Regions from separate parts of the Streptomyces sp. NPDC034037 genome, predicted to be linked through region 2. Evidence: riboswitches for the same ligand, from Rfam matches in the RefSeq annotation. Region 2 holds a riboswitch; the other holds the start of a gene.

Region 1 (3,401 bases), on a different contig from region 2:
GACCTCCCCCACTTTCGGCCTCGCCGGAGCGGGGGGCCCACATGGTCGCCACGGCAAGAGCCCCGTCCGGTTCATGGACGGGGCTCTTTGCCGTCCCGGCGGCTGGATAGGGTGGACACCGAGGACCCGGCCCGGCCGACGCGTCGGGTTCTTCCTTCCCCGACAGACGAACACCAGGAGCGGCCATGAGCGCTGTGACCCCCGCAGGAGGCACGACCGCGGCGGGCCGTTCCTGGCCCGACGTGCTGAACGGCCTGCTCGACGGGCGCGACCAGAGCGCCGACGACACGGCCTGGGCCATGGACCGCATCATGCGCGGCGAGGCCACCGACGCCCAGATCGCGGGCTTCGTCGTGGCGCTGCGGGCCAAGGGCGAGACCGTGCAGGAGATCTCCGGCCTGGTCCGCACCATGTACGACCACGCCAACGTGATCGAGGTGCCGGGGCGGACCGTCGACATCGTCGGCACCGGCGGTGACGGCGCCAAGACCGTCAACATCTCCACCATGTCCGCCATCGTCGTGGCCGGCACCGGCGCGAAGGTCGTCAAGCACGGCAACCGCGCCGCGTCCTCGGCCAGCGGCGCCTCCGACGTGCTGGAGAGGCTCGGCGTCAACCTCCAGCTGACCCCCGAGCGGGTCGTGGAGGTCGCCGAGGAGGCGGGCATCACCTTCTGCTTCGCGGTGAAGTTCCACCCGGCGCTGCGACACGCCGGCGCCGCGCGCGGCCAGCTGGGCATCCGGACCGTCTTCAACCTCCTGGGCCCGCTCACCAATCCGGCCCGGGTGCGCGCCCAGGCCGTCGGGGTCGCCGACGCGCGGATGGCCCCGGTCGTCGCCGGTGTCTTCGCCGAGCGCGGCAACTCCTCGCTGGTCTTCCGCGGCGACGACGGGCTGGACGAGCTGACGACGACGGCGACCTCCCGGGTCTGGACGGTGCGCGACGGCGCCGTGCGCGAGGAGGCCTTCGACCCGCGCGACGTGGGGATCGACCTGGTGCCTGTCGAGGCGCTGCGCGGCGCCGACGCCGCGTACAACGCCGAGGTGGCGCTGCGGCTGCTCGACGGCGAGAAGGGGCCGGTGCGCGACGCGGTCCTGTTGAACTCGGCGGCGGCCCTGGTGGCCCTCGCGCAGGAGCCGGGGACCCTCACGGAGCAGATCCGCACGGGCATGGACCGGGCGGCCGAGTCGATCGACTCCGGGGCCGCCAAGAAGGCCCTGGAGCGCTGGGTGGCGGCCAGCAACCGCTGACCCCCCCTCACCCGTGTGACGCAAGGCGCGGTCCGGATTCTGGACCGCGCCTTGCGCGCCGAAGATCGTGTGGCAAGATGCTGCACAGGTCATGAGTGACAGCGACTACGGCCCCGGCCCGCTGTCCGGCAACCCTCCGTCCGTGGCGGGGTGCCCCGGGTGAAGACCAGGTCGTACGCAGCAAGGCGTATGGCAAGCGCGGACCCCTGGACATCGGTGGATGTCACAGCCCTGGGGTCCTGGTCCTCAAGGGAGCAGTCTCGTGAGCAAGCGAATGTGTTAGGGCCTCGTCGCCCCTTTTCCGCACACCTTCTTCTTTTCGTCACTGCACCGCCGTACCTCTGCCGTACGCGCGTCGACGCAGTGAACTCACTTGTCTCTTACGGGAGTTCGCCATGTCTGTTTCCGCCGTTGCCGCCGACTCGTCCGTCTGCGCCCCGCTGGCCGTCCTCGGCCGGGACGTCACCGTGCCGCTCGTCACCGGCGGCGAGGTGACGTACGCCGCCCTCGACTACGCGGCGAGCGCGCCGGCGCTCCAGCGGGTGTGGGACGACGTGGCCGCGTACGCGCCGTACTACGGCAGCGTGCACCGCGGCGCCGGATACCTCTCGCAGCTGTCCACCGACCTCTTCGAGAACTCCCGTACGGCCGTCGCGGAGTTCCTCGACTGCCGCCCGGACGACCAGGTCGTCTTCACCCGGTCCACCACCGACTCGCTGAACCTGCTCGCCGCCGCGCTGCCCGCCGGCTGCGAGGTCTTCGTCTTCGAGACCGAGCACCACGCCTCGCTGCTGCCCTGGCGGGACGCCCGCGTCACCTACCTCGACGCGCCGCGCACCCACGCCGAGGCCGTGCGGACCCTGGAGCGGGCCCTGGCCGACCGCGAACCGTACGGGCCCGCCCTGGTGTGCGTGACCGGCGCCTCGAACGTCACCGGCGAGCTGTGGCCGGTGCGGGAGCTGGCCGCCGCCGCGCACGCCCACGGCGCCCGCATCGTCCTGGACGCCGCGCAGCTCGCCCCCCACCACCCGGTCTCCGTACGGGAGTTGGACGTCGACTGGGTCGCCTTCTCCGGGCACAAGCTGTACGCGCCGTTCGGCTCGGGCGTGCTCGCGGGACGCTCCGACTGGCTGCGGGCGGCCGAGCCCTACCTCGCGGGCGGCGGCGCCTCGCGCAAGGTGGCGCGGCGCCCCAAGGAAGCGGGCGGCGGCGTGGACGTCGAGTGGCACGAGAGCGCCGCCCGCCACGAGGCCGGCTCGCCGAACGTGATCGGCGTCTACTCCATCGCCTCCGCCTGCAAGGCGCTCACCGAGGCCGGCTTCGAGGAGCTGGTCGCCCGGGAGCAGCACTTGATCGGGAAGGTGCGCGAGGGGCTCGCCGAGGTGCCCGCCGTGCGGATCCTCTCGCTCTTCGGTGACGACGCGCCGCGCGTGGGCGTCATCTCCTTCGTGGTGGACGGCTGGAACAGCTCGCACTTCGCCGCCGCGCTCTCCGCCGAGTACGGCATCGGCGTACGAGACGGCCTGTTCTGCGCCCACCCGCTGCTGCGCACCCTGCTCGGCGCCGAGAGCGAGGAGCCCGGCGAGTGCGGCGCCCCCGAGGCCGCGCCGGGGGAGAAGTCCCTGAACGCGATCCGCGTGAGCTTCGGCGCGGGCACCCCGGACGAGCACGTCGAGCGGTTCGTGGGCGCCGTCAAGGAGCTGGTGGCCGACGGCGCGCGCTGGAGCTACCGCACGCAGGACGGCCGCTGCGTGCCGGACACCGGCGCCGCCTGAGAGGCCCCACGGGGGGGCTAGGAGTCGAGGCCGATCGCGAACGCCGCTTCCAGGTCGTGCTGCGAGTACGTGCGGAACGCCACGTGGGTGTCCGTCGCCTCCACGCCGGGGATCTTGCTGATCCGCCCGGGGATGACGTCCGCGAGGTCGTCGTGGCGCGGCACCCGCACCATCGCGATCAGGTCGTAGGTGCCGGTCACGGAGAAGACCTCGCTGACCGAGTCGAGCGCGGCGATCGACTCGGCGATCTCCGGAATCCGGTCCACGCTGGTCTTGATGAGCACGATCGCGGTGATCACGGCTGGCTGTCTCCCTCGGTGGCCGGTACTGCTGTGCCTGTCACCTTAGCCTTCCGCGCGGACCACCCCCAGGCGTA
Region 2 (3,401 bases):
AACCATGCAGAATTGCCCCCTCCGCTTGTCGTCGGGAGAGGGCAATTCGGGTTATGCAGGGAACTTGCGAAATCGAATCATCCGCCGGCGACGGCCGGAATGATCGACACGCCGGCGCCGTCCGGGGTGGCCGTCTCCAGGCCCTGCTCGAAGCGGACGTCGTCGTCGTTCACGTACACGTTGACGAAGCGGCGCAGCTTGCCCTGGTCGTCCAGGACGCGGGCGGCGATGCCGGTGTGGTTCTTCTCCAGGTCGGCGATGACCTCACCCAGGGTCGCCCCCTCGGCGGCCACCTCGGCCTTGCCGCCGGTGTAGGTGCGAAGGATGGTGGGAATGCGGACGTTCACGCTCATGGGGTTCACCTCGGTAGCTCAAAGGGGCGCCCGTCAGGGGCGCAAAAGGGGAAAACTCGGGCCCTACGCGGTTAACCGGCCAGGCCCGCGGAACGGAACGCCTCAAGGCTCGGCTTGATCGTCGCGGTGGCCTGCGAGGTCTCGGCGACGGCGTCCAGCGTCTTCAGGCCGTCCCCGGTGTTGAGCACCACCGTGGTCAGGGAGGGGTCGATGAGCCCCGCCTCGACCAGCTTCTTCGTGACGCCCACCGTCACACCGCCGGCGGTCTCCGCGAAGATGCCCTCGGTCCGCGCGAGCAGCTTGATCGCGTCGACGACCTGCTCGTCGTTCACGTCCTCCACGGCGCCGCCCGTGCGCCGCGCGATGTCGAGCACGTACGGCCCGTCGGCGGGGTTGCCGATGGCGAGGGACTTGGCGATGGTGTTCGGCTTCTGGGGGCGCACGACGTCGTGACCGGCCTTGAACGCGGCCGACACCGGCGAGCAGCCCTCGGCCTGGGCACCGAAGATCTTGTAGGGCTTGTCGGCGACGAGACCGAGCGCGATCAGCTCCTTCAGACCCTTGTCGATCTTCGTGAGCTGGGAGCCGGAGGCGATCGGGATGACCAGCTGGTCCGGCAGCTCCCAGCCGAGCTGCTCGCAGATCTCGTACGCGAGGGTCTTGGAGCCCTCGCCGTAGTACGGCCGCAGGTTGACGTTGACGAAGCCCCAGCCCTCGCCCAGCGGATCGCCGATCAGCTCGGAGCAGAAGCGGTTCACGTCGTCGTAGTTGCCCTCGATGCCGACCAGCTCGCCGCCGTAGACCGCGGCCATGACGACCTTGCCCTGCTCCAGGTCGTGCGGGATGAACACGCAGGAGCGGAAGCCGGCCCGGGCGGCGGCGGCGCCGACGGCGCCCGCGAGGTTGCCGGTGGAGGAGCAGGACAAGGTGGTGAAGCCGAAGGCGCGCGCCGCTTCGAGCGCCTGCGCGACGACCCGGTCCTTGAACGAGTGCGTGGGGTTCCCCGAGTCGTCCTTGACGAACAACTTGCCCTGTTGGAGACCCAGTTCACGCGCGAGGTTGTCGGCCTTGACGAGCTTGGTCCAGCCGGGGTTGAGGTTCGGCTTGTCGGCGACGTCGGCGGGCACGGGGAGCAGCGGGGCGTAGCGCCAGATGTTGGCGGGGCCCGCCTCGATCCGCGCGCGCAGCGCCTCGGGGTCGCCGAGGGGAAGGTCGTAGGCCACTTCGAGGGGGCCGAAACACTCGACGCAGGCGAAGATCGGGCCGAGCGGGAAGGTGGTGCCGCATTCCCGGCAGGAGAGGCCCGAGGCGGGACCGAGATCAACGGTCGCGGCGGGGTCGGAAGTCCCGGAGGTGGTGGAGGTCGCGGTGTTTTCGGTGGCGACGGTCTGCACAGCCATGGAGGCGAGGCCCTTTCTCCTCATCTTCCTCGCGACGCATCTCGCCGCGAGACGGAATTGGCACCTTCCCCACCGTGACCTCGCGGTCGGCGGGAGGGTTGCCGGGGCTTCAACGGGCCGTATCCCTCTGCCCCTCTGGATGAGCGGTATTCGATTGTGGGTTTCAGTTGTCGATCTCACGCGGCGACCCCGACATGCGGCGGCGACCGGCGTTGTTCAAGACTGTAACCGACGGCCCGGACCCTTGAGATAGTCGTCCGAACCGCGAGATGGATCACATGACGGCCTGTATGACGGACGACGGGCCGTATGACGGATGACTGGCCGTATGACGGATGACTGGCCGTATGACGGATGACTGGAGAGGACCCTGACCGTGCTGGAAGAGGTCGAGCGCTGGCTGAGCGGGCGTTCCTGGTCGGTGGCCGACCGCCCGCTGGAACGGCTGGCCGCCGCCAAGCGCGCGTCCGGCACCTCGGTGAGCGTCGTCCTGCCCGCGCTGGACGAGCAGGAGACGGTCGGCGCGATCGTCTCCGAGATCCGCCGCGAGCTGATCGAGCGGACACCGCTGGTCGACGAGCTGGTGGTGATCGACTCCGGGTCGACGGACCGCACGGCGCAGGTGGCGCGGGAGGCGGGCGCGAAAGTCGTCCACCGCGACGAGATACTGCCGCGCCTCGCGCCGCTGCCCGGCAAGGGCGAGGTGCTGTGGCGCTCGCTGCTCGTGACCGGCGGGGACGTCGTCGCGTTCGTCGACGCCGATCTGCGGGAGTTCTCCGCCGACTTCGTCTCGGGGATCGTGGGCCCGCTGCTCACCGACCCCGACGTGGCCTTCGTCAAGGCGATGTACGACCGCCCCCTGGGGGAGGCCGCGGGCCAGGGCGGCCGGGTCACCGAGCTGATGGCGCGGCCGCTGCTGAACATGCACTGGCCACGGCTCGCCGGCTTCGTGCAGCCGCTCGGCGGCGAGTACGCGGCCCGCAGGTCGCTCCTGGAGCGGCTGCCGTTCCCCGTCGGGTACGGAGTGGAGCTGGGCCTGCTCGTCGACGCCCTGCACACGGTGGGCCTGGACGCGCTCGCGCAGGTGGACGTCGGCGTGCGCAAGCACCGCCACCAGGACGGGCAGGCCCTCGGCCGGATGGCGGCGGCCATCTACCGCACGGCGCAGGTGCGGCTCGCGCGCGGCCACCTCGTGCGCCCCGAGCTGACGCAGTTCGAGCGGGGGGAGCGGGGCTTCGAGCCGCGGACTTACGCGGTGGACACCCAGGAGCGGCCGCCGATGGCCGGCATCGCGGAGTACGCGCACCGCCGCGTGGCGTGACCGTCGGGCGCTCGCACGTTTGCCCGGGCCCGGGACGGGCTACGTTTGGCCACATGGTCCCCGAGCCCCGAACAGCAGCAGCGCAGGTACTCGTCGCGTCCAACCGCGGCCCCGTCTCGTACACCGTCGGAGAGGACGGGGAGCTGACCGCCAGGCGCGGCGGCGGCGGCCTGGTCTCCGGACTGAGCGCCATCGGCGACTCCCCCGAGGATCCCGCCGCCCTGTGGGTGTGCGCGGCGCTCGGCGAGGGCGACCGGGAGGCGGTGCGGCGCGGCGTCGCCGAGCCGGGCGTCCGGATGCTCGACATCGACGCGGGCTCCCGCGAGG

What was found. Region 2 has a riboswitch for S-adenosylmethionine ahead of thrC (threonine synthase). Riboswitches for the same ligand answer to the same signal wherever they lie in the genome.
Region 1: it holds a riboswitch for S-adenosylmethionine, as region 2 does, so the genes downstream of both, ACZ516_RS01830 (aminotransferase class V-fold PLP-dependent enzyme) here and thrC (threonine synthase) in region 2, are expected to answer to the same signal.

What each region holds. Positions count from the first base shown of each region.
Region 1 is NZ_JBVISC010000001.1:390,603-394,003, reverse strand. It holds gene trpD (anthranilate phosphoribosyltransferase) at 186-1,250, shown strand; SAM riboswitch class IV at 1,338-1,455, shown strand; gene ACZ516_RS01830 (aminotransferase class V-fold PLP-dependent enzyme) at 1,646-3,025, shown strand; gene ACZ516_RS01825 (Lrp/AsnC family transcriptional regulator) at 3,043-3,324, opposite strand; gene ACZ516_RS01820 (rhomboid family intramembrane serine protease) at 3,321-3,401, opposite strand, start outside.
Region 2 is NZ_JBVISC010000004.1:149,136-152,536, reverse strand. It holds gene ACZ516_RS15935 (ubiquitin-like small modifier protein 1) at 78-353, opposite strand; gene thrC (threonine synthase) at 425-1,777, opposite strand; SAM riboswitch class I at 1,771-1,899, opposite strand; gene ACZ516_RS15925 (glucosyl-3-phosphoglycerate synthase) at 2,130-3,074, shown strand; gene ACZ516_RS15920 (alpha,alpha-trehalose-phosphate synthase (UDP-forming)) at 3,128-3,401, shown strand, end outside.